Linked DNA regions of Rheinheimera salexigens. The protein of the gene in region 1 interacts with the protein of each later gene in a pairwise test. Links are inferred from orthologs where the notes say so. Each region holds a gene or a part of one and is shown on either strand. Other genes may lie near its edges. The genes, in order: BI198_RS05045 and mrdA.

Region 1 (16,219 bases):
TTTCCAACATCCGGCACCATCGGGAATTAACTCTAATAACTCAATATGGGTTGGCTCAACGTTAATAACGCGACCATGGAACAATCCAACATGGTTATTTAATGTTATACGGTGCAAGGTTTTATCTGCGGCTTCAATTAACGCCCAAATATTACCGATATCACCTAAAGTACCACGCATTTTTAAGTTATCTAATGCATATTTTTCTAGTGGTTCTTTTCTACGTCTTGGATCTGGGTGTAAACAGTCTTGCACTTGTAAGAACTTGTCTTGTATTGCTTCGGGTTTAGGCTCAGAAAACGGACTTCTGGAGTTTTGTGACCGATAGGCAATATGCTCAAACTCTTTCACTTCGGGTAACGGGTCGATCCGCGATTTAGTATTTAGTTTTACTTGCTCAGTATATTGCTGTACTTCGCTTAAATCGTCAAAACAGCCTGTTAACAATATGGTGCTGACGGCAATAGCAACTAGTCTTTTTATCATTGCTGCACCTCTTTATATCTATAGGTTTTGGCAACAACATTAAACCGTAGCCGTTCATCTTTTTCGGTTTGGATGGTGAAGTCATGCAAACTAACTATCCTCGGCAGTTTTGCTACTTCACTAACAAAGTTACCAAATTGATGATAGTCACCTATTACTTCAATTTTAATCGGTAACTCGGTGTAAAACTCTTTTTCTATTTCCGGTTCCCAGTTAATGCGAATAAAGGTTAAACCACTTGTGGTGCCAACATAAGTCACATCATCCAACAAACCTGGTGTCTCATGGGTCGTGGGTAGCTGTTTTAATAACGATGAAAATGATTTTTCCATTTCCACCATTTGCAGTTTGTAAGCCTCTAAGTTAACCGCTGATGCATATTTAGTTCTAAATACTTGACGTAATTCAGTTTCTTTATTTTCTGCAACAGCTAACTCATCAATTTGACTATCTATCATCAAAAAGTAACTAAGCGTACATACCAATACCGCTAAGATAAAAGCAAAGATTACTTTTACCGCTACCGGCCATGAGCCCATATTTTCGATATCGAGATCATTTACATCGATATCTGACAAATTAAAATTCAGACTCATTTTGCACCTCTATTAGCCGGTGTCGCAGCTTCAGCAGTACCATGTACGGCTTCAAAACCGGTCACCAATAAATGCATCTTAAAGTTACTTAATAATGTTGATGAGTCTTTACCTGCTTCGATAAATTCCAGTAAAGGGTCTGCTAATAACTCTGAACTTTCAGCTTCGCGAAGCATATTTGATAAGCGGTTATTAGATTCACTTTTACCTACCAGCAGTAACGACGAGCCTTTTTTCTCAAATTGAGTTAAATAAACCCCCGCTGGCACAACATGGGCAATTTCGTCCATAATTTGCGTGCCTAAATTACGACTACTTTGCAGTTGTTCAATCAACGACATGCGCTGTTGTAAGCTTTTCTTTTTATCGTTCAAAGTACGAATTTCAGTAATACGTTGGTCTAGTACTTTAATTTCGTTGCTTAAATAACTATTGCGCTGCAATTGGCCATCAATTCTAGCGTTATAAAACATGTTAATTAAAAACATCAATAAAAAGCTAAATAATGCCGTTGCCGCTAAAATGGTTAAATATTGTTTTTGCCGCTCTTTTCGCGCAGCTTCGCGCCACGGCAGTAAGTTTATATATGCCATGGTGAGAAACTCCGTAATGCTAAGCCGCTGGCAACCATTAATTGTGAAGCGTAACGATTCAACTGCTCTCTATCGATAGCAGGGGCTAGTTCCATCGCATTAAATGGATTGGCCACCACGGTATGAATACCTAATTCATCGATTAACAGTTTATCAATACCCTCTATTAATACAGTACCACCAGAGATGATAATGTAATCGACGGCATCTTTACCGCTACTGGTCAGATACATTTGAATACCACGCCGTACTTGTTGTAATAACATGGTTTGAAATGGGGCTAACACTTCAAAAGTATAGTTAGGCGGTAAATCACCGCTAACTTTGGCTAATTCAGCGTCGTCATAGCTTTTATTGTAATAGGATAAAATACTGCGGGTATATTGATCGCCACCAAAGGCTTGGTCTCGGGTATATACCGTTTTACCGTTTTCAATAATGCTAAGTAATGTCATCGTGGCACCAATATCGACCATGGCGACAACTTTTTTCTCAGCATCGTCTGGTAATTGGCTCCAACACAATTCTGCGGCTCGGCTTAAAGCATAGCTTTCAATATCTATCACTTTAGCGCTAAAACCGCCGTTGTCTAAGGCCGACACCCGAACTTCAACACTTTCAGTTCGAGCAGCACTTAGCAGCACGTTGACACGAGACGGATCGGATTCATTAACATCAAGCTTTTCAAAATCGATGCTAACTTCATTTAAGGGGTAAGGGATTAAGGTATCTGCCTCAACTTCTATCTGACTTTCTAATTCAGCATCGGTTAAGGAGACATCCATGAAAATGACTTTACTGATCACGGTTGAACCAGAAACAGCAGCTGCAGCGTGTTTAATTGAACGAGGGATCTTTTTACGGATCTTACTCAACACATTACCTACGGCTTCTATATCTTGAATTTCACGATCAGACATGGCTCCTTTAATCATTGGTTCAACGGCAAATGCTTCAACTTTGCACATACCATTGTGTTGACTAAGTAGCACAGCCTTTACGGAATGAGCCCCAATATCTATTCCCACCATCATGGTGGGCTGTTTACTAAACAGGCGTTTTATCATAGCATCCTGCAATCAAATTATTGTTATCGTTATCGCCATTCTTGCATTATTGTTAGCTAAATTGCTAATTTATCGCAATAAAAAGCGTTTCATCCAGCGCTAATAAATATATACTAGCAGTGTTGTAAAAGAATTGGGAGTAAAAAATGGTGCTAATCAGTGTCTTGGGTTAAAAAACTTTTAATTCTTTGTCTGATCCTGTTTCTAAGCGGGTTGTTAACCATCGCCGGTCTTTATTTATATGTAAAAAAAGATCTGCCTGATGTTACTACGCTGCAAGACGTGCGATTACAGACTCCAATGCAAGTGTTTACTGCAGATGGCGAGCTTATTTCACAATTTGGTGAGAAGCGGCGTATTCCGTTAACACTTGAGCAAATGCCGCCTTTATTGATCGAAGCTTTCTTAGCAGTCGAAGATACTCGTTTTTACGAGCATCCTGGTATTGATATCATTGGTATCTTACGGGCCGTCACGGTTATTGCCTCTTCGGGTGATTTCAGCCAAGGTGCCAGTACCATTACTCAGCAATTAGCACGTAATTTTTTTCTCAGTAGAGAAAAAAAGATCATGCGAAAAATTAAAGAAGTATTCTTAGCCTTTCATATCGAGCAATTGCTAAGTAAAGATAAAATTCTTGAGTTATATCTTAATAAAATAGAATTAGGTCAACGCTCTTTTGGCGTGGGCGCTGCCGCACAAGTGTATTTTGGTAAAACCGTTGATCAGCTTAGCCTAGATGAAATAGCCATTATAGCCGGTTTACCTAAAGCGCCTTCAGCTTTAAACCCTGTTCGCTCGCCTGCCAATGCTCGGGCCCGCCGTAATATCGTGCTATACCGGATGTTAGATGTGGGTGCTATAGATAAAGCCGCATACGACGCCGCTATTCAAGCCCCCGTGGTTAGCCGTTTACATGGTGCACAAATTACGGCTTCGGCGCCTTATATTGCAGAGATGGTACGCCAAGAGATGGTGAATCGTTTTGGTGAAGAGTTGGCCTACTCTGCCGGTTTAAGAGTTATCACTACTATTAATAGCCAGCAACAAGCCACTGCCAAACATAGCTTGCAACAAAACTTATATGAATATGATGAACGGCACGGTTATCGGGGTCCAGTTGATACCTTATGGCAAGCGACATTAAAGCCAGACGTAACTGAGCAACCCGATTATGACCAACCAGACCGGCTTGATACCGAACAAATTATTGCTTATTTAGATCAACAAAAAGGTCTAGAAGATCTAGTGCCAGCTGTCGTCACGCAAGTGAATAGCCAAACAGTCCAAGTCATTTTAAGTGGCGGCACCGAAGCTACTATAGAATGGGAAGGTTTAAAATGGGCTCGCAGTTTCATTACAGACCGACGTCAAGGTAATGCACCGAAAACAGCTGATGCTATTTTAGCCCCAGGTATGCATATTTTAGTTAGGCAGCATCAAAAGCAGTGGCGCTTAAGTCAGATACCTGAAGCCACCAGTGCTATTGTCGCTATTGATCCACACGATGGCGCTGTTCGCTCGTTAGTGGGTGGCTTTAGCTTTAGCCAAAGCCAGTTTAATCGGGTTACCCAAGCCAAACGTCAAGTCGGCTCAAACATTAAGCCGTTTATATATTCGGCTGCTTTAGCTAATGGCTATACTTTAGCCTCAATTATGAATGATGCACCTATTCACCAATGGGATGATAATGCCGGTATCGCTTGGCGGCCAAAAAACTCACCTGCGGTATATGATGGTCCTATCCGCATACGTGAAGCCTTAGCTAAATCTAAAAACGTAGTATCAATTCGCTTATTACGCGGTGTAGGTATCGATAAAACTATTGAGCATTTACAGCGTTTTGGTTTTGCTGCCAGTGATTTACCTCGTAACGAAACCTTAGCCTTAGGTTCTGCATCGCTAACGCCGATGGAAGTCGTCACGGGTTTCGCGGTATTTGCTAATGGCGGTTATCTAGTTAAGCCTTATTTAATTGATAGTATTATAGATGCTGAGCAAAATACTATTTATCAGCATCAAGCGGCTATAGCGTGTGATGATTGTGAAGATTTTGCGGCTAAAACGCCTGAGTTAGCACCTGAGCTCAATAGCGAAGCCCAAATGCAGCAATTATTTAATCGTTTAAGTCATGATCAAACAACTGAAGCTGAACTAGATGCGGCAAGTTTACCTAGCCAACAACCTGAAGTTGCGCAACGTGTGCTGGACAAGCAGAACAGCTTTTTAGTGGCCGATGCGTTAACGACAAGTGTTTGGGGCGGCGGTGATTGGCGCGCAGGAACCGGTTGGAATGGAACAGCTTGGCGCTTACAAACGTTAAAGCGCCGTGACGTTTCGGCTAAAACGGGCACAACCAATGACTCTAAAGATACGTGGTTCTCAGGTTTTACAGCTGATTTAGCCGTCACGGTGTGGGTCGGATTTGATGATGCTAACCGTAGTTTAGGTCGCGCCTTATGGCATGCCAATATGGGCCAATCACAAAGTGCTGGCACTGAATCTGGTGCACGTACCGCCCTACCCGGCTGGTTAGATTACATGCAACAGATATTACCTTCATTACCCAGTAAAGCACCAACGCCGCCGGTGGGTTTAGCTTCAGTTAGAATCGATCTTAACTCTGGGTTATTAAGCCGTAAAACCGATACTAGCAGCAGTTTTGAATATTTTATAAGTGGTACTGAGCCCACCCAATATAGTGGCAATGACGTGCAACCTATTAGCTTTGATAGTAATAGCCCACCAGTGGATAAAGATATTGAATTATTTTAAGCACCGTCGCTAAATGCTCTTCAACACATAAATAAAGCTCAGCACATAAAAAAACCGCTATCACTAGCGGTTTTTTTGCTTTCGTATTACTAAATTGGCACTTAACATGTTTAGCCGCACATTAAGGCCAACACTATTGCTGTTCAAACCACGCTTTGGCTTCAGCTAAGGCACTTAATACCCGCTTAGGTGCTGTACCCGCTAAAGCACTGCGCTTTTCTAAACCTGCTTCTAGTTGCAATGCGGCAAAAACATCATCCGCAATTAAAGCGCTATATTGCTGCAATGTCGCAAGTGGCATGGCTTCTAATGCTACTTGTTGCACAGAGGCCACCACAACTAACTCGCCAACCACTTCATGGGCATCCCGAAATGGCATGCCTTTACTGACAAGGTAATCGGCTAAGTCAGTGGCATTGCTATAGCCTAACTCTGCTGCTTGACGACATTTAGCACTATTTACAGACAAATGTGGTAATACCGTTGCCAGCACTAATAAAGACTGCTGCCAAGTTTGTATTAAGTCAAAGAAGCCCTGCTTATCTTCTTGCATATCTTTGTTATACGCTAAAGGTAAGCCTTTCAAAGTATGAATAATGGCCACTAAATGCCCCAGTACTCGACCCGTTTTACCGCGTAATAATTCAAACACATCAGGGTTTTTCTTCTGTGGCATTAAAGATGAGCCACTACTAATAGCATCACCAAGTTTGAAAAAGCCGGCTTCGCCAGAGCAAAAGAAAATAACATCTTCTGCTAAGCGTGATAAATGGGTCATGCACATACTGCCAGCGGCAGAAAGTTCAACCACATAATCACGATCAGAAACCGCATCTAAGCTATTACGTGCGGCATGAGCAAAGCCTAAACTCTCGGCTAAGGCTTGGCGATCAATCGCAATACCCGTTCCGGCTAATGCGCCACAACCTAAAGGACACGAATCCATACGCACCAGTGCATCTTCAATACGACTTAAATCACGGCGAAACATTTCGACATAAGCTAATGCCCAATGTGCTACTAAGACCGGTTGAGCACGTTGTAAATGGGTATAACCCGGCATCACATCCGTACCCGCTTGTTCAGCAAACACCAATAGGGCTTGAATGGCCGCTAACAAGGCTTGCTTAACCGACTCGGCATTTAACTTAGTCCACAGGCGTAAATCCGTTGCGACTAAATCATTGCGGCTACGACCGGTATGCAATTTTTTTGCTACCGCACCCAGCTGTTGGGTCAATTGTGATTCAACCCAACTATGAATATCTTCATCTGCTGTTTGTAACGGCAGTTTTGGGTTTTCAGCTACAGCCTGCGCTAACTGCGCTAAAGCAGTATCTAATTGCTCCGCTTCATCTGCAGTAATGATCGTTGCCGCAGCTAATTGCTTAGCCCAAGCGCGTGATGCTTGAATATCCTGTAATGCGAGTAAATAATCAAAGCTTAATGAATCATTAAACTGACGAAACTCTTCTAGGGTCGCTTCTTGAAAGCGACCACCCCACATAGCCATACCAATTACCCTTTTTGCTGTTGATGTAAGGCTTTAATCCGGCTAGCTAAGCTAAATAAACGGATAAAACCAGCAGCATCTTTTTGATCGTAAACATCATCATCTTCAAATGTAGCAAAAGCTTCAGAGTATAGTGAGTTAGGCGAACGACGTTTAGCTACCGTGACATTACCTTTGTACAGTTTAAGTACTACATCACCGGTTAACTCTTGCGCTAAGCTTGTTGCTGAAGCTAATAATGAGTCTTTAAGTGGCGTAAACCAACGACCGTCATAGACTAATTGAGCAAACTCAAGGCCCACTTGTTCACGGTATTTTAATGAAGCGCGATCATAAACTAAGGCTTCTAAACCTTTAATCGCTGCCATTAGAAGTGTGCCGCCTGGTGTTTCATAACAACCACGAGACTTCATTCCGACTAAACGGTTTTCAACAATATCTATGCGGCCAACGCCGTTTTCAGAACCTACCGCATTAAGCTGGGCTATAGCCGTAATAGGATCAACTTCTTTACCATCAATGTGGCTCAGTTCACCTTGAGCAAAGCTTAATTCTATATAAGTCGCTTTATCGGGTGCTTGCTCAGGAGACTTAGTCCACATCCACACTTGTTCTGTAGGCTCACACCAAGGATCTTCTAGCTCACCGCCTTCATGCGATATATGCCATAAATTGGCATCACGGCTATAAATCTTGGTAGCAGACGCGGTAGTAGGCACATTTTTTTCCGCTAAATAGTCTAACAATGACTGCCTAGACGTAAAATTCCACTCGCGCCATGGCGCGATCACTTTTAATTGTGGTGCTAATGCTGCAAATGCCGCTTCAAACCGCACTTGATCATTACCTTTACCCGTACAGCCATGACAAAGTGCATCCGCACCTAGCTCTAGGGCTAAATTCACTTGGGCCCGAGCAATAACCGGACGCGCCATTGAAGTACCTAATAAATATTGGCCCTCATATACTGCACCGGTTTTTAAAGTTGGATAAATAACTTCTTTAAGTAATTCTTCACGTAAATCGACGACATAGCATGAGCTCGCACCTGAGTTAATCGCTTTTTGCTCTACGCCTTCTAACTCTTCATCACCCTGACCAACGTTGGCAACAAAGGCAATAACTTCACAGTTGTAGTTATCTTTTAACCAAGGCACGATTGCTGAAGTATCTAATCCGCCTGAGTAGGCTAAAACAACTTTTTTAATGCTCATAATATCCTCACGAAAATAAACTGATTAAAACCGCATTTTGCGCATGCATACGGTTTTCTGCTTGTAATAAGACTAAAGATGCCTCGCTATCTAACACTTCGCTGGTAACTTCATGCTCGCGATGTGCAGGTAAACAATGCATAAAATAGGTCACGCCTAGCTGCTGCATTAGCGGCTGATTAATTTGATAAGGAGCAAAGGTGTCTGCTATCACTTGTGGATCAGCTTTATCGCCCATGGATAACCAAGTGTCAGTATAAATGGCATTAGCACCTGACGCACTAGCCATATCACGACTTAATATAATAGACGCGCCAGTCTGCTTCGCTAGTTTTTCTGCTTGAGCTACGATATCAGCTTCAGGTAAAAAACCCTCTGGGGTAATAACAGTCATCTTCATACCGGATAACGCCGCGCCTAACATCAATGAATGGCAAACATTATTGCCATCACCAACGTAGGCTAAATGGACCTTAGACAAATCACCAAACCGCTCTTTTAAAGCCAGTAAATCGGCTAAAGCTTGGCAAGGGTGATAACGATCACTTAAGGCATTAACTACTGGTTTTTTACTACTGGCGACCAACTTATCTAATGTGGTTTGGCAGAATACTCGAGCAACAATGGCATCCGTCCAGCAGGCTAAATTACAACCAAAATCAGCAACGGTTTCCCGTTTACCCATAGCACCATTTTGTTGGTCTAAATATACACTATGACCGCCTAATTTATAAATACCGACATCAAAGCTAACTCGGGTTCGCAATGAAGGTTTTTCAAAAATTAATGCGATACTTTTGCCCGCTAAAGCTTGGCTATAATCTGCGGGATGTTGCTTGACCTTTAAAGCTAATGCCAACATATCGGCAAGTTGCTGTGGCGTAAATTCAGCCAGACTTAATAGATGTTGTAGTTTGCTCATACCAATTATTTTACCGCCACTGCGGTTTCCTTCAGCTTGTAATTAACTAATGATGCGCGTACCAACAGCTTGTTGATGCATCAGTTTTAAGAGATCGTCAGGCTGCTGCCAGCCCGCGACAGTGATACTTCGTTGCAGTACTGTTGCGGTATCAAGTGCAGCATCTAACTTTACTTTCATGCCACCCTTAATCACACCTTGTTGCACTAGCTCTGCTGCTTGGGCACTGGTTAGCTCAGTGATTAATTGGCCATTAGCATCCAAAATACCCGGTACATCGGTTAACAATACCAATTGACCTTGGATGAGTTGGCAAATAGCCGCGGCCGCTAAATCAGCATTAACGTTTAATAACTGACCTTGTTGGCCATGACCTATTGAGCTAAATACCGGCGTAAAACCTTGTGCTAATAACGCTTTTAATAAAGTGGCATCTTGGGGTTTTGCCACCCCTACTGCGCCTAAATTTGGCGTTAAATCAAAACGACAACTGTTCCCCGCCGCAAGCGTTAATCCGACAGGTGCTAAATCAGCTAAAGCAGCTCGCGCCACCATATGAGCATTTACAGCACCAGATAAAGCGCCAGCTATAACCGGCATTTGTTCAGGCGGTGAAATACGCTGACCATCCAGCTTTTCAGTGTTAAAACCAAACTTAGCCAACCACTGATCGACTTGATCGCCGCCGCCATGTACTAACACTAATGGATACTGCTGTTTTAATATTGCACACACCTTTAACAGTGCATCTAAGGCATTATCGTCTTGTAGTAGACGACCACCCATTTTTAACACTAAAGGCATTACATCACTTTTCATTTCGTCACTTTTCATTACGTCATTTTTGTAATTGTTGCTAGTGATATTCATGAAAAGACTCCCGCGAATAAACCCGCCGTTTCTGGCTTACCAAAACGGACATTGGCCGCTTGCATTGCTTGTGCTGCAGCCCCTTTGAGTAAATTATCTAAAGCCGACACCACCACTAATTGCTCGCCATCTTGCTGCCAATAAATATCACAATAAGGTGTTCCAGCAACATCAGCCACGTTAGGAGAATGATCCAATAACCGAACTAAAGGTTTATTGGCGTAAGCTTGGCTAAAAGCGTGCTTTACTTGCTCTGCAGTCACACCTGCGTTAAGCGTGACCACACTGGTCGCTAAAATGCCGCGTTTAAAATTGCCCAAATGTGGCGTAAACACCACTTTACGACCTAAGTTTTGTTCAATTTCAGGGCGATGACGATGCTTAAAAAAACCATAAGCGCTTAAACCCACTTCACAAAATGACGTGCTAAGCGCAGCTTTGCGCCCTGCACCTGAGACACCACTAGTGGCGTTGATCACCGGTACACAATTATCGGCTAATAAACCCGCTTGCACTAAAGGCATCAGGGCTAATGAACAGGCCGTTGGGTAACAACCCGGTACTGAAATTAAGCGTGGTAATGCTGTCTGCTGCCACTCCATTAATGAGTAAACCGCTTCAGCTAATAATTCCGGATGTTGATGAGCATAACCATAATATTCAGGGTATTGCTCAATTTGCTTTAAACGAAAAGCGCCAGATAAATCGACGACATCAATATTTTGCGCTAATAAGATAGGGGTAATGGCTTCACTGGCTTCATGCGGTAAAGCTAAAAATGCAACGTCAATTTTACCCTTTAATTCAGTGGCTAATTCATCTTGCCAAGGCTGAACATCAATATCCAATTGTTGTTTATAGCGTGGGTACAATTCAGAAAATGGTTGCGTTTTTCTGCCGGCAGAGGCAAAAGCGCCACATAATTCAAAATAAGGGTTACGTGCTAAAATAACGGCTAGTTCTGCACCACTATAACCAGCAGCACCCAGCACTATGCTGCGTACTTTTGCAGTAGATTGTTTTGTTAATGACATTATTAAGATCTCATACAGAAAATTAGGTATAGGTATAGCACGAAACAGCGTCTAGTGTAGAACGTTACTCACAGCCATTCAAGAATTATTATTCGCTTTTTGTGAATTTATATACACTTTATACTATTGCGGCTTCAACCCGGTTTCGGCCATTTTGTTTTGCCTTATATAAGGCAGCATCACAACGGGAAAGTAACTTGTCATGCGGTTGCAGTTGAGTATATTCAGCAACACCTAAGCTGATCGTTACCTTTAAATCGGCTGCTATTACTGAATAATCAATATGCATAATCGCTAAGCGCATACGTTCGCACAAAGCCAGCGCATCGTCTAATGCCGTTTCGGGTAGTAAAATAGCAAATTCTTCGCCGCCCCAACGCGCAACCGTATCTACTTCACGGCAAAATTGGCTTATTTTGCTAGCAACCAACTTTAACACTTCGTCGCCAATACTATGATTATACAAATCATTAACTTGTTTAAAGTGATCAATATCCAATAACACCATGGTTAAAGGTTGCTGGGTACGCCTTGCTCGTGCACATTCTTGGCTTAAAGCTTCATCAAAAGCACGTCTATTAGCTAAGTTGGTTAATACATCCAAACGAGCTTGAGCCTCAAAGTCTTCGGCTTGCTGCTTAAGTTGTTTTAATAACTCTGAGCGTTCAAGATCGATCGCTTTTAAGTTATTGGCTTGAAGTTGTAGGGCTAAGGTTTTTTCATTAACTTGAATAGTTAATAAATTTTCACGTTGCTTTAAATTAGTTAAACGCCAGCGTAATAATAGAATGACCAACACAATAACCAATAACGCTACTAAGAGCCAAAATATGGGCCGCTGCCAAAAGTAGGGTTTAATTGTAAAGGTAATACTGGCTTCTGCCTCACTCCACTTACCTTGTGGGTATGCAGCGCTCACTTTAAACTGATACTGGCCAGGCGCAAGATTAGTATATTCTGCGTTGTTATTACTGCCGCGTCGTACCCAATCGCTGTCAAAGCCTACTAGTTTTGTTCGGTATAGGATACGTTGTGGCATAACAAAGCCCAAACCGGCAAATTGCAATTCAACTCGGCTAACACCTGCAGCAATAGTTAAGTTTTCAGTTATGGCTAAAGCTTCACCATCAGCTTTAAGCCCTTCTATAACCACAGGGGGTACATTTGCTGAAAAACGCACTAATACATCAGGGTGTACTACACTAACGCCTTTTGACGTGGCAATCCAAACTCGACCATCAGCATCTAAAGTCGCAGCGGGCATTGAACCACCGTTTGCTTGGGCGCTTTGCATACCATCGCTCTCACCAAACAATTCATAAGGTAATGTAGGCATCGACTGTTGTAAAAATGCCATAACATTTTTTCGGCTGAATCTTAGCACGCCTCTATTACTGCTCACCCAAAAGTTATGTTGTTTATCTATGACTAACTGGAATAGCTTATCAAACGGCAGACCGGCATTACGGCCAACTATTTGGCTATGACCATCCGCTATATGATAGGCAACTAGACCACGATCTGTGGTTAGCCATAAAATATTAGTCAGTTCATCGAATGTAAAACCAAATGCATATTCGGCTCCATCAAGTGCTGACAAATCTACTTGCTCAATACTGCCATTGGTATTTATGATAGCCACCCCAGCGCCGGTACCTATAAATATTCGCTGATCTGAGTGTTGATATAACGCGATAACAAACGGCGCCGGTAAGCCATCAGCGGTGCCTAAACTTGTGATACCTTCGGTGGTAATATGATTTAAGCCTTGCGCTGTACCCACCCATAAGCTGCCATCTTTAGCTTTAAGTATTGCTCTAACTTCATTGGCTAACAGACCCGTGCTACGTTGATAGCTACGGACAACTTTACCGTCTCGCCACTGTAATAAGCCATCGGTATAGGTACCCATCCAAATAGAACCATCCGGATCTTCCATTAAACTTAATACCGATTGAGCCTGACTATGACTAGTGAGATCAAAGTTTTCAATACTATGTTGCTTAATCCGGCTAACGCCTTCACTGGAGCCTACCCAAACACTGCCATCACTGTGACTCATAACACTACGGATATAATTACCTGCTAAACCTTTATCAGCGGTGTAGGTAATAAAAGGCGCGTCGCGTAAGCGAAATAATCCGCCATTGGTGCCAATCCAAAAGCTTTGTTCGCGGTCTTGATAAATAGATAAAATTCGATTATTTGGTAAACCCTCAGCTATACCCAGATGCTCTAATCCTAAGTCGCTATATTTGTATAAACCAGAATCAGTTGTCCCTATCCATAATGCATCATCCGCAACCCAAATCGCGGATATGGCCAATTGTTGCAGTTTAGAATGAACTAATGCCACGCGCTGATCTTCAACAGCAAAAAGGCCGCGCTCAGTACCCACTAACATGCGTTGTTGCTGCTGCTGGATCACAAACACTGGTACTTGGGGTAATTCTGCTAAGGTAGTAAATGTTGGCTGTAAGGCTTGAGGATCAATGATGACTAATCCTCGGCCGGTACCAATCCAAAGTTGTTGCTGAGCATCCAACTTTAAACTATGCACTACATTACTGGGTAAACCCTGCTCGGTGGTAAATTGCTGCCGCTCTCCATTAGGCAATAGGCGGAAAATACCTTTGCCTTCACTGGCTAACCATAAGGTGCCAGATTTATCTTCAACTGCCGCATTAATCAGTACACCAAAAGACGGCCAGCTGTGCCAATTGTTATCACTAACTCGCGCCACACCACCTCTAGCGCCTGTCACCAATATTCCTGTTGCTAAATCTTTGCTTAACGAACGAATACCTGAATCGGGTAACCCCGTCACTTCACCCCGACCAAACAATTCGAATTGGCGGCCATTAAAGCGGGCTAAGCCTTCCCAAGTTGCTATCCATAAGTAGCCATCAGCACTTTGGTTTATGCTGTTAATGGTATTATGGGGTAAGCCATTGCGGGTGGTCCAAGTTTCTTGGAAATAATCTTTTAGTAAGGTAGGAGCGGCTTGGCTGACATGGCTTAACGCAGTTATACTTAACAGCATGACTGGCCATAATAATTGGCTAACTTTTAGCCTCCGCACAAACCCTTTAAGTCTAAGGTACTTCACGTTTCATCCTTGACAACATAACACCTAATTTATGTTTTGATTTAGACTAGCGTAAAACGTGCAGCGCGCCAAGTATTGTTGTCACTTACACCGCCATGGCAACTGGCGGCCTTACACCTAATAAATGGCAAATTGCATAACTTAACTCACAACGATTTAAAGTATAAAAGTGAAAGTGATCAACCCCTTCTCGGCTTAATACTTTAACCATTTCCATTGCCATATTGGCCGCGACTAAGTTACGCGTTTGGCTATCATTTTCTAAGCCTTGATAGGCTTTATGCATCCAATTAGGTACGGCGACATTGGTTAAACGGGCAAACTTTTCTAATTGCTGAAAATTAGTGACCGGTAAAATACCTGGAATAATGTCAACATCGATACCAATCGCGGCACATCGATCGCGATAGCGTAAAAACTTTTCAATATCAAAAAAGAATTGGGTAATAGCTCGGGATGCGCCAGCATCGACTTTCCGCTTTAAGTTTAATAAATCAAATTGAGCATTAGGCGCTTCTGGATGCACTTCTGGATAAGCCGCTACCGAAATATCAAAATCAGCCACCGAGCGTAAAATTTCCACCAAGTCCGTCGCATATAAAGCTGGTTTGCTAATGCTATTAGGTGGTAAGTCACCGCGTAACGCGACGATATGACGAATACCATTACGCCAATAATCTTTGGCTATCTCGATTAGTTGTTCTTTACTAGCATCGACACAGGTTAAATGCGGCGCAGCAATTAAGCCTGTACGCTGTTTTATCGATTTTATAATATCGTGGGTCCGATCTCGCTCGCCAGAGTTAGCACCATAGGTTACCGAAACAAAGGCCGGTGCTAACGGCGCTAAGCGCTCTATTGAGCCCCATAAAGTTTGCTCCATCGCGGCTGTTTTAGGTGGGAAAAACTCAAAGCTGACATTTACCTTGCCTTGGATCTGATCTAAATTGCGATTAATCGCGTCTAAATATTGTGCATTTGCAAAGGCCATAACTGCTCTCTTTATCATTAATAGCCGAAGTCGGCGCCAAACTACTCTGCTTGCTACTACTCGACTTGCTGGTGGCTATTTATTACTTTTTGTACCGGCTTAGCCATTTTGCTGCTGGACGTTGTCTTCAATGGCTGCTGGGATCAATATCTGGTGCAATGTATTTAATGCTTCACTAGATAGAGCTTTCGCTAATAACCAAATAATTTGCTGGGTATTTTCAGACCTATGCATTATTTGATGTTGTTTAAGTTGCTTCTCAGCATGCTGCGAGGCACTACTTGGCTTAGCTTTCAGCCAAGCGACAACGTAATAAATTTCGGTATCAGTAATTGCTTTAATATTTTTTGCAGACAAATAATCGAGTAGTTGCTGTGTTGCACTGGCAGACACTAACCAGCGTTGGCTATCCGCCGATTGTGAAAATTTAACCAAGGGCAGTTGTAATTGCTGTGCTACCGTTTCTAGGCCAATATCGGCGGTAATCGGTAAGCTAATTAACTGTGCGTGCTTTAACGTGGTGATAAAATTTTGGTTGCTGGCGTTCTTAAGTACTGCGCAACCTAATTGTTCGCTAGCAAAACTACTGCGGACGATTAGGCTGGCCTCTGTGTGTAACAGCGGATACAAGGTACGTGGATGTAATACTGGGTTACCTAATTGGGCTAATAAACGGGCTTGCTGCCAATTAACTTCTGTATACGGCTGAGCCACAGCTACTTGCCGGGGATCAGCACTATAAATAGCCGGTACATCGGTCCAAATGGTAATGCTGGCAGCATTAATCAAAGCGCCTAATAAACTGGCACTATAATCACTGCCATTACGTCCCAGTGTTAAGGTATTTCCGGCCGTATCTTTAGCGATATAGCCTGTGACGACATGAATTGTCTTAGGCTTTATCAGCAGCTCTAATTGTTGCTGACTGGTTTTAAGCGCTAACTGATGTTGCTCAAAATATAAGAAATCACGACCATCCAATGCGATAGCAGCCACACCGCGATGCTGTAATAATTGACTCAGCAATAAAGCGGATACGTTTTCACCTA
Region 2 (15,993 bases), 2.1 Mb from region 1 along the record:
GCCAGAGGAAAATAGGTAAGGTATCCGGCAATTCACCCATATCTGCTACAGTGCGAATATCGATGCCAAAATACAAAGCTAACGAGGTTAATACCACGATGCAGATTAACGGTGAGGGTATTTTTTTGGTTATATACGGAAATAAATAGATAATCATCAAGCCTAGCGCCGTCATACCATAGACCATGTTGCTGCCATGTTGACCAATTAACTCAGGCATTTGCGCCATAAAAATTAAGATTGCTAAGGCATTTACAAAGCCCGTTACCACTGAGCGCGACACAAAGCGCATTAAATCGCCCAGCTTAAAAATACCAAAAACAACTTGTAGCACACCGGTTAATAAAGTTGCTGCCAGTAAATATTGCAAACCATGCTCGCGAACTAAGGTCACCATTACTAACGCCATAGCGCCAGTAGCAGCAGAGATCATCGCAGGACGGCCACCAGCAAAAGCGGTTATAACTGCAATACAAAACGACGCATATAAACCGACTTTCGGGTCAACACCGGCAATAATTGAAAAAGCAATGGCTTCAGGGATCAGAGCTAAGGCGACCACTAAAGCGGCAAGCACATCACCACGTATATTTGAAAACCAATGTTGTTTTAAATAATTGAGCATATTAGGTACTTAAGCTGGCAAAATGACCGCGAATTCTAGCAAATTACCGTGCAAATCGCCACTGCCAATACAGGTATGTCAAGACAATCTAAACCGGCAAACCTTCACGATGAAACTGCACCCCACCGCATTGACTGCAGGCTAATAGCTCTGCTGGGTGAGTATAATCAATATGCTGTAAGCACTTACTGCAGCGATAACGGGCCATTCCGACAATTTCACCCTGATAATAAACACCGTTATGTTTAAAGTCTTGGGCTAACTCTTGCCATTCCACCTGGCTTTTATCGGTAATTGAGCTGAGCTCTTGCCATAAGGCTTCAGGCCATAATGACGGTGCAGTGCTTGTTTCTGCATTGCTGGTAGATGGTATACTGCTAGTTGCTGCGCTTGCAGCGGGTGTATTTTCAATTAAAGGAGTTTCTGACTGGTGATCAATTTGATCATTCTCTTGCCACTGCCGCTTTAAGGTTTCGACAAACAACTGGGTTTCGTATGCACTTAAATCACGACCCGCTTTTAAATAAGCTTTTAATTGCTCAATAACATCAATCATATTTTCAAGCTGCTGCTCTTCAGCCTGTTGTAAGGTAGCAGTAAAATCAGTTAACCATTGCTGATACTTTTGTTTTAGACTTTGCATTCACTATTCCTTAGACATTGTTGTTTAAAGATAATTACTTAGCGATAATTGCTTCGAAAAATTACATAGAAAAGGCATCTACAATCAGTATAGTTCTTGAATAAAAAAAAGCAGCTATATCAACTGCTTTTAAACCTTAGCTAGTAGGTTACTGGTCGCAACTAAGTTTAATTTGCTCCATCGTTGAATTAATAAAATCTTGGTCAACAGCAAAACCTGCCTCTTGGTTTCTTAATTGGTAATTTTCTACTTCGCAGGCAACATTACGTTTAATTCTAAGTAAAGCAGCGTCATAACTATCTACTTGTTTTAATTGCTCTAAAACATGTATTGACTCATGAATTTTAACTTTCATTTGCCATTTATAATAATCATATTGCTGGTACATGATTGCAACAACCAGCCCCAACATAAAGCAAGCAATGCCAACCAAGCCGAATTTAAAAGCCGTTTTGCCTACCATATTCCTGCATCCTTGTGACTAGATAAGTGTATTACGCTAGATTTTTGTTAATTACACTTTAATTAAAATGGCTAATTTCACTCTATTCAAGACAGTAAGCCTTCGCTAAATAAGAAGCAAGTACTAGCGATTACGCAGCAAGGATATTTTGATGATAAATAGCAGCTTATCGATATTTTTAAGCCAATTATAATATCTAACCCTAAGCCAATATTTAATTAATCTACGCCCGCACATTAGTTAGCCTTAAAACCATGCCGTTCTTGTTGTCAATACGTTGCTGCGGTATGCTATAGGTACTTTTTGCTGCAATAACAGCAGCTGTATTAACCCCATTTTTTGGAAGACCTTAATGCAAGAACAATACAACCCGCAGCAGATTGAAATCGCTCTGCAGCAAGAGTGGGAACAAACCCAAGCTTTTAAAGTGACAGAGGACGAGACCAAAGAAAAATTTTACTGTCTGTCTATGTTCCCTTATCCCAGCGGTCGCTTGCATATGGGCCATGTGCGCAACTACACCATTGGTGATGTGGTGAGTCGTTTTCAGCGCATGCAAGGCAAAAATGTTATGCAGCCTATGGGTTGGGATGCCTTTGGTTTACCCGCAGAAAATGCCGCTATTAATAATAATACTGCGCCAGCAAAGTGGACCTACGAAAACATTGACTATATGCGTACCCAGCTAAAACGCTTAGGTTTTGGTTATGATTGGGATCGCGAATTTGCCACCTGTAAACCAGAGTATTACAAGTGGGAACAATGGTTTTTTACTAAGCTATATGAAAAAGGCTTAGTCTATAAAAAAATGGCCACCGTAAACTGGGATCCGGTTGATCAGTGCGTATTAGCTAACGAGCAAGTGATTGATGGTCGCGGTTGGCGCTCAGGGGCTTTAGTTGAGCAACGTGAATTAGCCCAATGGTTTATCAAGATCACCGATTATGCTGAACAACTATTAGCCGACCTAGACCAACTAGACGGTTGGCCAGAGCAAGTTAAAACCATGCAAAAAAACTGGATTGGTCGCTCTGAAGGCGTTGATATCATTTTTGATATTGCCAATAGTAGTGAGCAACTTTCGGTTTACACCACCCGCCCTGACACCCTGTATGGCGTTACCTATGTTGCCGTAGCGGCACAACACCCTTTAGCCTTAGCCGCAGCAAAAAACAATGCTGAATTAGCGGCATTTATTGCCGACTGTAAAGGCGGTAAATTGGCCGAAGCAGAGTTGGCAACCTTAGACAAAAAAGGTTGTGCTACGGGTATATTTGCCGTGCATCCATTAACCGGTGAGCAAGTGCCGGTATGGGTAGCTAACTTTGTATTAATGGATTATGGCTCTGGTGCAGTGATGTCTGTACCGGCACATGATCAGCGCGATTATGAGTTTGCTAACAAATATAATTTACCCATTAAACAAGTAATCACAGCTGCTGATGCTGTTCAAGATAGCCCTGAGAATGGTCATCAACTTAGCGATATCAGCACTGAAGCTTTTACCGACAAAGGCATCTTAATTAATTCGGCAGAATTTAATGGTTTAGATTTCGAGCATGCCTTCACCGCTATTGCGGCTAAGTTAAAAGCTGATAACCGTGGCGAAGTAAAAGTAAATTACCGTCTACGTGACTGGGGCGTTTCACGCCAGCGTTATTGGGGTACGCCTATCCCCATGCTAAACCTAGCTGATGGTAGTCAAGTGCCAGTGCCAGAAGATCAACTGCCGGTGCTGTTGCCGGAAGATGTGGTAATGGATGGCGTTACCTCGCCGATAAAATCTGATCCTGAATGGGCCAGAACTAGCTATAACGGCATGGAAGCGTTTCACGAAACAGACACCTTTGATACCTTTATGGAATCAAGCTGGTACTACGCCCGTTACTGTAGCCCAGATAGTGATAAGGCCATGCTAGACCCAGCCAAAGCTAACTACTGGTTACCGGTTGATCAATATATTGGTGGTATAGAACACGCTATATTGCACTTATTATATGCCCGTTTCTTCCATAAGTTGTTGCGTGATGTTGGCTTAGTCAACTCTGATGAACCGTTTAAACACCTGTTATGCCAAGGTATGGTGTTAGCTGAAACTTTTTATCGTGAAACAGACAATGGTGGTAAACAATGGATTTCACCGCAAGATGTTACGGTACAACGCGATGAAAAAGGCCGTATAACATCATCAATTTTAACCAGCGATGGCCAACCGGTTATGTCTTCTGGCATGAGCAAGATGTCAAAGTCGAAAAATAACGGTATTGACCCGCAAAAAGTAATCGATCAGTACGGTGCTGATACCGTACGCTTATTTATGATGTTTACCGCACCACCAGAGCAAACGTTAGAATGGTCTGACTCTGCGGTTGAAGGTTCACATCGCTTTATTAAGCGCGTTTATGCCCTAGTCGCTAATTTTGTTAAAGCCGGTAAGGTGGCTGAACTTAATTTAACCGCACTTAACTCTGAGCAAAAAATATTACGCCGCGAGCTACATAAAACCATTACTAAAGTATCCGATGATATTGGTCGGCGTTATACCTTTAATACTGCTATTGCGGCAGTGATGGAATTATCTAATAAGCTACAAAAAGCCAGTTTAGTCACCGAGCTAGACCGTGCTGTTATGCAAGAAGCCTTATTAGCCACATTACAAATGTTAAACCCTATGATCCCGCACGTAGCGCAATATTTATGGCAGCAACTTGGCCAAAAACAACATATTGAGCAAAGCCAATGGCCAGTAGTCGATACTAACGCCTTAGTTGAAGATGAAAAGCTGGTAGTGGTGCAAGTGAACGGTAAAGTGCGCGGTAAAGTAACAGTTGCTGCCAGTGCCGATCAAGAAAGTGTGCTAAATAGCGCTAAAGCAGATGACAATGTGGGTCGCCACTTAGAAGGTGTGACTATTCGTAAAGTGATATATGTACCAGGAAAGTTACTTAACTTGGTGGTTGGCTAATATGGCCCGCGCGTTAGGCTTACTGATACTGGCGAGCAGTTTACTGCTCACCAGTTGTGGCTTTCATTTACGGGGTAACCTACCGCTAAGCCATTTTCCAGCTATGTATATTCAAAGTGATCGCCACTCAGAATTAGCTCAATTAGTCAGTGCTAAGTTACAGCATAATAAAGTGCAGTTGTTGGATAGCATGCAACAAACTGCACCTATGCTGCAGCTGGTAAGCGACTCATTAGAACGGCGAACCTTATCGTTATTTCCAAACGGCCAAGTAGCAGAATATGAACTGATCTATAAAGTGCGGTATGCGTTAACGATGCCAGATGCTGAACCGCAATTTTATCAGTTTGAATTATTCCGCGACTATCAAGACGACCCTAATCAGGCGCTGGCTAAAGCTAAAGAGCTGGATTTGATGCTAGGCGAGCTACGTGAACAAGCCGCTAATCGCATACTTCGTCAATTATCGCGGCTGCATTAATGCAAAAGCTGTATGCCAATCAACTGGCAACTCATTTACAACAGCCTTTAGCCGGCTGTTATTTGATTTTTGGTGAAGAACCCTTACAAAAGTTAGAAGCAATTGATGCGCTACGGTTAGCGGCTAAAGCGCAAGGCTTTTCAGAGCGCATCAGTTTAGTGGCCGATGCGCAATTTGATTGGCAACAGCTGGAAGCAGAACTGCAAGCCATGTCGCTATTTTCTGAGCGGCGCTTAATTGAGTTAGAACTCGCGCAGCAAAAATTAAGCCCTGCTGCCAATGACAGCCTAAAGCGGCTGCCCGATTTATTAAACCCTGATATCGTGTTGCTAATCCATGGTGAACGTGGCCTAAATGATGTCAGTAAGCTAGTGTGGTTTAAGCAACTGCAAACTCACGCCGTACAAGTCGGCATTTATCAGCTAGATGATAAACAAAGCCAGCAATGGCTAAATCAGCGTGCACGACAACTGCAACTACAGCTAACACCTGATGCCATAGCCTTATTACAACACCATTGTGCCAGTAACTTACTCGCGGCCAGACAAGAATTAGAAAAGCTGGCACTTAGCGGTATTAAGCAAACCATAGACGCCGCAGTATTAGAGCAATTTTTGGCTGACCATTCGCATTTTACGGTGTTTCAATTAGTGGATGCCATGCTTGCAGGCCAAGCCGACGAAGCCCTACATCGTTTACAGCGCTTACATCAGCAAGATATTGAGCCGGTTATTATTGCTTGGCAATTGCAAAAAGAAGTGCTGCAATTACAACAGCTGCAGCAAAGCCAACAACCTTTAGCGCAAACCTTTAAGCAACTGGCTATTTGGCCTAAGCGGCAACCGCAATATCAACAAGCCTTAGCCCGCTTGCCCGCTAAGTGGTTAGATTTTTTGTTGCTTGAATTAGCAGCGTTCGATCGGTTATATAAAAGCGGCCAGCTTAATAATACCGAAATTGCCTTAAGCCACTTAGTGCTGTTGTTTATTACACCGGTGGCAAAAAACTTTAGCTTACAACAGGCACAATATGACTAAGCAGATTAATTTGCTCGGTGGTACTTTTGATCCTATCCACATTGGTCACATTGGCATTGCCCGCGCGGTGGCTAAAGAGTGCCATTTAAACCGGGTTGATCTGATGCCGTGCCATTTACCACCACATCGACAAAGCCCTGGTGTCAGCGCAGAGCATAGATTGAATATGGTTAAGTTAGCCACTGCCCCCTACCCTGAGTTAGGCGTAGAGAATATTGAGCTAAAACGTACCACGCTGTCTTACACCGCTGAGACAATTAGACTATTACGCCAGCAGCATCCATCAGCTACCCTGAATTTAATTATTGGTATGGACTCGCTAACGCGGTTTTGTAGTTGGCATCAATGGCAAACTATTCTTAATCATGCCAATTTAATTGTCTGCCGCCGTCCTGGTTATACTGTTGAACAAGGCGATGCTGCTAAGCTTTTAGCCCAATATCGCTGTCAGTCTTTAGCCCAATTTCAACAACAACAAAATGGTAGTATCTGGCTTAGTGCAAACGATATGATCCCAATTTCGGCTACCGAGTTACGCATGGCGTTACAGCAACAACAACCGGTACAAAAATGGTTAACCACGGATGTACTCGGTTACATTCGGCAACACCAGCTCTATCAAGGCTTAAACTAAAAACGATTAGCACAGGTATAAAGTATTGCTTAGGCTTTTTATGTTAAAATACCTGCTTAAACATTAAATGAGGAATTAGGGTGCAATCCAGCGAACTATTGAGTTTTATTATCGATAAAGCCGACGATATGAAAGGTCGCGATATCATAACAGTAGATGTTAGAGATAAATCGACGGTCACTGACTATATGGTAGTGTGTTCGGGAACTTCTACCCGCCATACTAAGTCTATAGCTACTTATATTGCCAATGAAATGAAAAAAGTTGATGTGCAAGCTTTAGGCATGGAAGGTCAGGCTTCAGGGGATTGGGTTCTGCTAGATATGGGCAGCGTTGTACTCCATGTCATGATTGACGAAATGCGTCAGCATTATCAATTAGAAAAACTTTGGGATGCCTAATACCGCATGAAGTTAACCATTATCGCCGTTGGCAGTAAAATGCCCGCTTGGGTTCAGCAAGGCTATGAAGAATACGCCCGACGTTTTACCCGTGATATGCCACTGGAGCTCATTGAAATTGCAGCTGGTAAACGCGGTAAAAATGCCGATATTAAACGTATCCTTGAGCAAGAAGGCGAAAAAATGCTCGCTGCTGTTGGTAAAGGCTGCAAAATAGTGACCCTAGAAGTAACTGGGCACAATTGGAGCAGCCCGCAGTTAGCGGCAAAATTGGTTGAATGGCAACATGACGGTAGAGATATCTGTTTACTAGTGGGTGGCCCTGAGGGTTTATCACCCAACTGTATTGCAGCCAGTGAAGAAAAATGGTCTCTATCGGCGTTAACCCTGCCGCATCCCATGGTTCGCGTTGTGTTAGCGGAAAGCTTATATCGCGCTTGGAGCATTAGTACTAACCACCCTTATCATCGCGAGTAAAGATGTTAAAAAAGCGCGTCGCTATAAAAGATCTCGCTGCCGAAGCCCGCTTATTTAATCAGCGGGCTGTTGTTGCTATTGTTATAGTATTCCTATTGTTTTTCGTCGTTATTTATAATCAATATCAACTGCAAATTGTGTCCTATCAAGATTATCAAACCCGCTCTGAAGGTAACCGAATTAAAGTGGTGCCCTTGGCACCAAACCGGGGCCTTATTTATGATCGCAGCGGTATTTTATTAGCCGAAAACCGGCCAGTATTTTCATTAGAACTGGTGCCTGAGCAAATCAGCGATATGACGAATACCTTAGCTGAACTAGCCACACTTATCGTCATTAGTGACGAGCAACAACAAAATTTTTTACAACAAGTAAAACAACAGCGCCGATTTAATAGTATCGCTTTAAAAGAATTATTAAATGATGATGAAGTGGCGATTTTAGCCGCGAACCAGCACCGTTTTAACGGTGTATCGGTAGAAGCACGTTTAAGCCGTTACTATCCTTTTGCGGACTTATTTACCCATGCAATTGGCTATATAGGTAAGATTAATCGCCGAGAATTACAGCAATTAGATGCATCGGGTGAATTAGCCAATTATGCGGCCTCTCGCGATATTGGTAAAATAGGCCTAGAGCGTTTTTATCAACAACAACTGCATGGCACTATGGGTTATCAAGAAGTTGAGGTCAATAATCGCGGTCGCACCATTCGTGTCTTACGCTCCGTTCCTGCAGTGTCAGGACAAAACATTCAACTCGGTTTAGATGTTGGTTTACAATTAACGGCGCAGCAAGTATTAAAACAACATCGCGGTGCTATTGTTGCGCTTGACCCGCGCGATGGCGCGGTCATGGCGTTTTATAGTAACCCAAGTTACGATCCTAACTTGTTTGTGCGCGGTATCAGTAACACCAATTATAATCAGCTACTAAATTCCCGTGACCGACCACTAATTAATCGGGTTACTCAGGGGGTGTATCCACCTGCGTCTACTATTAAACCGCATTTAGCCTTACTCGGCTTAGAAACCAATACCATTAACACCAGTACAAAAATTTGGGATCCCGGTTTTTATAATTTACCTAACAGTGACCATAAGTTTCGCGATCACTTACGCTGGGGGCATGGTTGGGTAGACTTATATACGGCTGTTATTAAAAGTTGTGATACTTATTTTTACGATCTTGGCGTCAAGCTAGGCATAGATCGCATTTCTGAATATATGCGCAAAATGGGCTTTGGCGAGAAAACCGGTATTGATATTTTAGAAGAAAGCAGTGCCAACATGCCCTCTAGAGGCTGGAAACGAGCACGGTATAACCAACCTTGGTATCCCGGTGATACCGTACCGCTTAGCATTGGCCAAAGCTATTGGACCACGACTCCGTTGCAGCTAACATTGGCAACATCTGTGCTAATAAATAAAGGCATGTTAGCAACACCACATTTGGTTACCGCTTTTACTACTGACGATAGCAGTACACCAAACTCCCCTGCATTAGTACCCGCCATTGATGTGGTTAATAGTAAAAACTGGGAGACGGTAATGGACACTATGCATAAAACCGTCAGTACCTTAGGGGGCACTGCGCATAGAGCTTTTATTGGTGCCGAATATCAAGCTGCCGGTAAAACGGGTACTGCCCAAGTGGTTAATATTGCTCAAGATGAAAAGTATGATGCCGAAGCTATTGACGAAAGACATCGTGACAATGCCATGCATATTGGCTACGCACCTTACGATAAACCGACAATTGTCGTCGTGGTGGCTTTAGAAAATGCTGGCGGTGGTGGCAGTATCGCTGCGCCCATAGCACGGCAATTATTAGATTATTATTTTTCGGCTGGCGTGAATCAAAATGAATAAACACTTTAGCCATGCACCACCAGCAAACTTATTAAGCCGATTCCATTTAGATTTACCGTTATTATTGGGTTTATTGGCCTTAATGGGCTTTGGCTTAGTGGTGCTTTATAGTGCCTCTGGCCAAAATATTGACATGGTTGAAGGCCAAATTATCCGGTTAGCAATCGCCTTGATTACCATGTTGGTATTTGCCCAAATAAAACCGCAAACCTTGATGCGCTGGTCATTTCCAGTATTTTTATTCGGTTTATGCTTACTGATAGCCGTATTATTGTTTGGCCATGTAGGTAAAGGCGCTCAACGCTGGTTAAATTTAGGTTTTATGAAGTTTCAACCCTCAGAGTTAATGAAGCTAGCAGTGCCTATGGCAGTAGCGTGGTTTATTTCATCGCATAGTTTACCCTCTAAGTTACGTCATTTAGCCGGTGGTTTTTTAATGTGCTTAATCCCGACGTTATTAATCGCTAAACAACCGGACTTAGGCACCTCTATTTTAATTGCTACTGCGGGTGTTTTTGTACTTTTTCTTGCAGGTATGAGCTGGCGGCTTATCGCAGTTGTCTCAACGGCTATAGCAGCCTTTGCACCCGTATTATGGTTGTTTTTAATGCGTGATTATCAACGCCAACGGGTACTAACTTTTTTAAATCCAGAAAGCGATCCACTTGGTTCTGGCTATCATATTATTCAATCTAAAATTGCCATTGGTTCGGGTGGCTTAGAGGGTAAAGGCTGGTTGCAGGGTACCCAATCTCAGTTGGAGTTTTTACCTGAGCGTCATACCGACTTTATTTTTGCCGTACTTAGTGAAGAATTTGGTTTAACCGGTGTGCTTATTTTATTAAGCATTTATCTGTTTATTATTAGTCGTTGCATGATTATTTCTAGTCGAGCTCAAGACAGCTACGGAAAATTAGTCGCCGGTAGCTTTACTTTAACGTTTTTTGTCTATGTTTTTGTTAATATAGGCATGGTATCAGGGCTTTTACCTGTAGTAGGTGTGCCCTTGCCCCTTGTCAGTTACGGTGGCACCTCTATGGTGACCTTGATGGCAGCTTTTGGTGTAATTATGTCAGTGAGTACACATAAACGAATGTTGGCAACTCTATAATGATTAACAGAATGAAAATAATTTTTAGCTTAGCAATGCTCGTGTCTATTGTTGCCTGTAGCAGTAAGCCTCAGCCTATAGCGCCAAAGCCAGCCGAACCTAATGCCGGTCGTTATCAGCAGCAAACTGATAGTATACCTGAGCGCCTACCCACCTATTTAGAAATGACCGACCCTACGCCGCAAACTGAGCAGCTTAGCCGCGGCGGTAATAAACCGTATCAATTATTTGGTCAACATTATACGCCTTTGGTACAAGTGTTAGATCATGACGAAGTGGGAATGGCTTCTTGGTATGGCAATAAATTTCATGGCCATTTAACCTCTAATGGCGAAACCTATAATATGTTTGCTATGACCGCCGCGCATAAAACACTACCTTTGCCTTCTTATGTTAAGGTGACTAACTTAGATAATATGAAATCAGCCATAGTCCGCGTTAACGATCGTGGCCCTTTCCATCGTGATAGAATAATAGACTTATCATATTCTGCAGCCCATAAACTTGATATGCTAAAGCAAGGTACAGCAAGAGTTCAGTTGCAGTTATTACAATCGCCAGCCATGCTTGCTGCTGCGCAAACACCTGAACAGTGTTTTATTCAAGTATTTGCAAGTGCTGACAGTAAAAAATTAAACCAATTACAGCATCAACTTAAACAACAACAGCTCCCCAGCGAAATTCGTCCTGCGGAAGGAATTTATCGGTTATTGGTTGGTCCAACAACAAATAAGCAACAAGCTCAGCAATGGCTGCAACACTTGCGCCGCAATGATTACCCCAGTGCCTATTATTTTGATAGCCACTGGTGTAGTTAACCATGCGTACTACATTCACTTATTATTAAAAGAACAGGTATTATGAATAGTTATAGTCATCTTTTTACTGTCGCCGCCATATCTATGGCAAGTATCAGCATTAGTTTGCCGGCATTAGCCCAAGTAATGATCCCGCAAGCGCCTGAAGTGGCAGCAAAAGGCCATATTTTAATTGATTTTGATACCCAAAAAGTGTTGGCCGAATCTAATGCAGATGCCTCTTTAGCACCTGCCAGCTTAACCAAAATGATGACTAGTTATGTTATCGGTGTTGAGCTAAAAAAAGGTAATATCAAAAACGACGACATGGTCACCATCAGTGAAAAGGCTTGGGCCAAAAACTTTCCTGGTTCGTCATTAATGTTTATTGAAGTGGGCACTCAAGTGTCCGTTGCTGATTTAAACCGCGGTATTATTATTCAATCAGGTAATGATGCTTGTGTGGCTATGGCCGAACATATCGCAGGTAGCGAACAAGCTTTTGTCGATTTAATGAATGCTCATGCCCAGCGCTTAGGTATGCATAATAGTCATTTTGGCAATAGCCATGGTTTACCGACTGCCGAGCATTATACTACGCCTCGCGATATGGCTATTTTGGCCGCTGCTCTGGTGAGAGATGTGCCTGAAGAATATGCTATCTATGCCGAAAAAGAATTTACTTATAATAATATTAAGCAATATAACCGTAATTCTTTATTGTGGGATCGTAGCTTAGAAGTAGATGGCATTAAAACCGGCCATACTAATGAAGCAGGTTTTAGTTTAATTACATCAGCTACTCGTGATGGTATGCGTTTAGTATCAGTGGTTATGGGCACCTCTAATGAGCGTGCTCGGCAAACTGAAAATAAAAAATTATTAACATATGGCTTTCGCTTTTTCGAAACTATTACCGCTTATCCTGCCGGGGAAGTGTTTGCAGAGCAGCGTATTTGGCAAGGCGATAAAGAAAACATCCAATTGGGCATTTTAAACCCAGTACAGCTGACTATTCCGCGTGGTCAACGCAAAAATCTTAAAGCAGATTTCACCTTGAATCAGCAACTATTGGCCCCCATTACTAAAGGCGAGCAAGTTGGCACCGTATTTTTAAAGCTGAACAATGAAGATGTTGCAACCTATCCGTTAGTGGCACTAGAAGATGTTGCTAAGGGTGGTTTCTTCAGCCGCATGGTTGATTATATTAAAATGCAGTTTTAATTAATCTGAGAAAACCGCTTCCGTTATTATCACGGCATAACGTGATAAATATGAATCCCGGCTTTAGCCGGGTTCTTTGTTATAATTAGGCTGTAAAGGGTTAAAGTTAATCCATTTTAAAGCACAGAGATTGTAAAATGAGTAAAATAGTTAAAGACACCAAATTTGATCAATATTTAGATTTTCCCTGCAACTTTAGTTTTAAAGTATTAGGCTTAGCAGATGAGCGTTTAGTTGATTTAGTGATGACAGTAATCCGTCAGCATACTGAAGCCGGTGATTATAGCCCAACCGTTAAGCCTAGCGCTAAAGGCAATTACCACTCAGTTGCAGTTAATGTCACCGTTACCAGTAAAGATCATATCGAATTACTGTATACCGAACTTGGCAAAATTGAGTTAGTTCGTTACGTTTTATAGATCACAGTCGGTTTACTGCTGTTCGTATTCAGGCCATAACACGGTATAATGCTGCCAGTTTTCAACGAACGGGTAAACCTTGTGCATAGCGATAGCATCTGTAATCAGTTAATCATTAGAGATCTAGGCATAGAATGCTATACCAATGTATGGCATGCCATGCAGGATTTTACTGATCAACGTGATGCCGCAACCTTAGACCAACTTTGGCTATTAGAGCATCAACCAATATTCACCCAAGGCCAAGCCGGAAAAGCAGAACATCTGTTGTTTACAGGCGATATCCCGGTAGTCAAAGTCGATAGAGGCGGTCAGGTTACTTATCATGGCCCGGGGCAATTGGTCGTCTATGTATTATTAGATCTAAAGCGACGTAAACTTGGTGTAAGACATCTGGTCACGCTGATAGAGCAAGTATTAGTAAGCCTACTGCAAAGCTATAATATTAATGCTTATGCAAAATCTGATGCTCCTGGCGTTTACGTTGATGAAGCAAAAGTAGCCTCTTTAGGGTTACGCGTCCGCAAAGGTTGCACCTTTCATGGTTTAGCACTAAACGTTAATATGGATTTAACGCCATTTACGCGCATTAATCCTTGCGGTTACGCTGGGATGCAAATGGTACAATGCAAAGATTTAAACGGCCCACAAACCGTTGCAGAAGCTAAACAACGAATAGTGCAGTGTTTCGAGCAACAACTGCAGGTAACTAAGCTGCACCACACAACAGGGTTGAATTGGCAAAATGACTAAAACAGCACGTATGGAACCAGGCGTTAAATTACGTGACGCCGCTAAAATGGCCTTGATCCCAGTCAAGGTATTGCCTACTGAGCCAGAAGAAATGCTGCGCAAACCAGCATGGCTAAAAATTAAATTACCCAAAAGCTCAGAGCGTATAGATCAAATTAAAGGCGCGATGCGCAAGCATGGGTTACATTCAGTGTGTGAAGAAGCCGCCTGCCCTAATTTAACCGAATGCTTTAATCACGGTACTGCCACCTTTATGATTTTAGGCGCTATTTGTACTCGACGTTGCCCATTTTGTGATGTCGCTCATGGTCGTCCATTACCGCCAAGTGCTGAAGAACCGGAAAAATTAGCCTTAACCATTCGTGATATGGCGCTTAAATATGTAGTCATTACTTCAGTAGACCGTGATGACTTACGCGATGGCGGTGCTAAACACTTTGCCGAATGTATCGCTGCTATTCGTAAATATAATCCAGAGATTAAAATTGAAGTTTTAGTACCTGATTTTCGTGGCAGAATGGACGCGGCGCTAGAAATTTTAGTGGATACGCCGCCAGATGTATTTAATCACAATTTAGAAACCGCTCCACGCTTGTATAAATTAGCACGGCCGGGAGCTGACTATAAATGGTCATTACAGTTATTACAGCGTTTTAAAGCCGCCCATCCAGGTATTGCCACTAAATCTGGATTAATGGTCGGTTTAGGTGAAACTACTGAAGAGCTAATCGAAGTTTTAAAAGACTTACGTCAACATGATGTAGATATGTTAACCATTGGCCAATATCTACAACCCAGTAAACACCACTTACCGGTTAAGCGTTATATGCCACCTGCAGAGTTTGACGAAATAAAGCGAATTGCTTATGAGTTAGGCTTTAAACATGTCGCGAGTGGTCCATTTGTGCGCTCTAGCTATCATGCAGATCGCCAAGCCGCGGGTGAAGAAATTATTAGTTACAGTACGCCATAATCTGCTAGTCAGAACAAGATGCTGCGCTTTAGCAATAAAGCGCTATGCTTATAACGATAAAACTAGGTAGCACTATGAAGAAACGCAAGTTTAGTAGAGTCAGCTTCCATGGTATCGCGCATCTTGATATGGCAAGTTACAGTTGCGCCACTGAAGTACTTAATCTGTCTTTAAAAGGAGCTTTAGTTAAAAAGCCAACCGACTGGCCTGTGGCGTTTCCGCATAAAATGCAGTTACGAATTGTCTTAAACGACTACCCTATCGAGCTAACTATGCAAGTTAGCGTTGCCCACCAGACCGATCAAGTCTTAGGTTTACATTGTGAGGCTATTGATATTGATAGTGCCAGCCACTTTCGCCGACTATTACAATTAAATTTAGGCGATGCTGATTTACTTGATCTTGAATTACAACAATTAATTGAGCAACAAGTTAGCTGATATACATAAGCTATAAACTTAAAGCCTGCTGGGCATCCGCATAGCCGCGCTTTGAGGCTTGTTGCATAAACTGTTGCCATAACGGCCAATCTTGCTGTTGCCGTGCAAGGTAAGCAAAGTAATATTGTACTGGCATAATCTGCTCAGGTTGTTGCAACACTTTGCGCGCTAGCTGTAAATACACCGCGGGCATCTTGGCTTCATAAAATTGCATTGGATTGATTGCTGCTACTATTCTATAAGCTTGAATCCCGACTGCATTACAACTCTCAACCGCTGTTAATTCAAGTTCACTCCCCTTTAGCTGCCAATGCTGTAGATAATATTCAACTTGATTATTTAACACAATATTAGGGTGGATTAGCTCGGCATGACAGACTTGCTCTGCGCTGCTAACAGCTAATTTATATTCATCAATAAAACCCAGTAAATGGAAAAATTCATGCTGGAATAAGGCTAAAGACGCATTGTCTGGTAGTTGAATAATACCGTTGTTATAACTGGCTTTACCGCGACCAGCTATTATTACAACTTGGCTAATATCAGCCTTTGCGACCAAAGGTTCTAACGCTTGGTATTGACAAGAAATACGGGTAGCAACTTGTTCGCTGCAGTTTAATTCGGTGCTATTAACATGCTTCAAAGCAGAATAGCATACCGCTAGCTGTGATAACTGCGG

The links.
Region 2: the proteins of BI198_RS05045 (region 1) and mrdA interact in binary tests that used the Escherichia coli proteins (3 or more experiments, as listed by UniProt). The link is inferred for Rheinheimera salexigens from one-to-one orthologs.

Annotation. Positions count from the first base shown.
Region 1 is NZ_MKEK01000001.1:1,078,093-1,094,311, reverse strand. What follows is about bases 2,571-5,717. They hold BI198_RS05045 (penicillin-binding protein 1A), read left to right. Parts: upstream 2,571-2,901; coding sequence 2,902-5,517; downstream 5,518-5,717. Other genes in these bases: argH (argininosuccinate lyase), read right to left, coding at 5,651-5,717; BI198_RS05050 (pilus assembly protein PilM), read right to left, coding at 2,571-2,742. Outside these bases: BI198_RS05065 (pilus assembly protein PilP), read right to left, coding at 1-486; type IV pilus inner membrane component PilO, read right to left, coding at 483-1,082; BI198_RS05055 (PilN domain-containing protein), read right to left, coding at 1,079-1,675; more of BI198_RS05050, read right to left, coding at 1,663-2,570; more of argH, read right to left, coding at 5,718-7,030; BI198_RS05035 (argininosuccinate synthase), read right to left, coding at 7,036-8,244; BI198_RS05030 (ornithine carbamoyltransferase), read right to left, coding at 8,252-9,166; argB (acetylglutamate kinase), read right to left, coding at 9,209-10,036; argC (N-acetyl-gamma-glutamyl-phosphate reductase), read right to left, coding at 10,033-11,070; BI198_RS05015 (ligand-binding sensor domain-containing diguanylate cyclase), read right to left, coding at 11,189-14,179; metF (methylenetetrahydrofolate reductase), read right to left, coding at 14,265-15,170; BI198_RS05005 (amino acid kinase family protein), read right to left, coding at 15,270-16,219. UniProt on the Escherichia coli protein: Cell wall formation. Synthesis of cross-linked peptidoglycan from the lipid intermediates.
Region 2 is NZ_MKEK01000001.1:3,144,211-3,160,203, forward strand. What follows is about bases 7,242-10,162. They hold mrdA (penicillin-binding protein 2), read left to right. Parts: upstream 7,242-7,728; coding sequence 7,729-9,597; downstream 9,598-10,162. Other genes in these bases: rsfS (ribosome silencing factor), read left to right, coding at 7,242-7,249; rlmH (23S rRNA (pseudouridine(1915)-N(3))-methyltransferase RlmH), read left to right, coding at 7,256-7,726; rodA (rod shape-determining protein RodA), read left to right, coding at 9,590-10,162. In the rest of the region: BI198_RS14485 (SulP family inorganic anion transporter), read right to left, coding at 1-625; BI198_RS14490 (zinc ribbon-containing protein), read right to left, coding at 714-1,268; BI198_RS14495 (hypothetical protein), read right to left, coding at 1,417-1,731; leuS (leucine--tRNA ligase), read left to right, coding at 2,084-4,696; BI198_RS14505 (LPS-assembly lipoprotein LptE), read left to right, coding at 4,698-5,177; holA (DNA polymerase III subunit delta), read left to right, coding at 5,177-6,214; nadD (nicotinate-nucleotide adenylyltransferase), read left to right, coding at 6,207-6,848; more of rsfS, read left to right, coding at 6,929-7,241; more of rodA, read left to right, coding at 10,163-10,708; BI198_RS14540 (septal ring lytic transglycosylase RlpA family protein), read left to right, coding at 10,720-11,526; BI198_RS14545 (serine hydrolase), read left to right, coding at 11,569-12,729; DUF493 family protein YbeD, read left to right, coding at 12,867-13,148; lipoyl(octanoyl) transferase LipB, read left to right, coding at 13,230-13,901; lipA (lipoyl synthase), read left to right, coding at 13,894-14,874; BI198_RS14565 (PilZ domain-containing protein), read left to right, coding at 14,949-15,314; BI198_RS14570 (hypothetical protein), read right to left, coding at 15,325-15,993. UniProt on the Escherichia coli protein: Catalyzes cross-linking of the peptidoglycan cell wall. Responsible for the determination of the rod shape of the cell. Is probably required for lateral peptidoglycan synthesis and maintenance of the correct diameter during lateral and centripetal growth.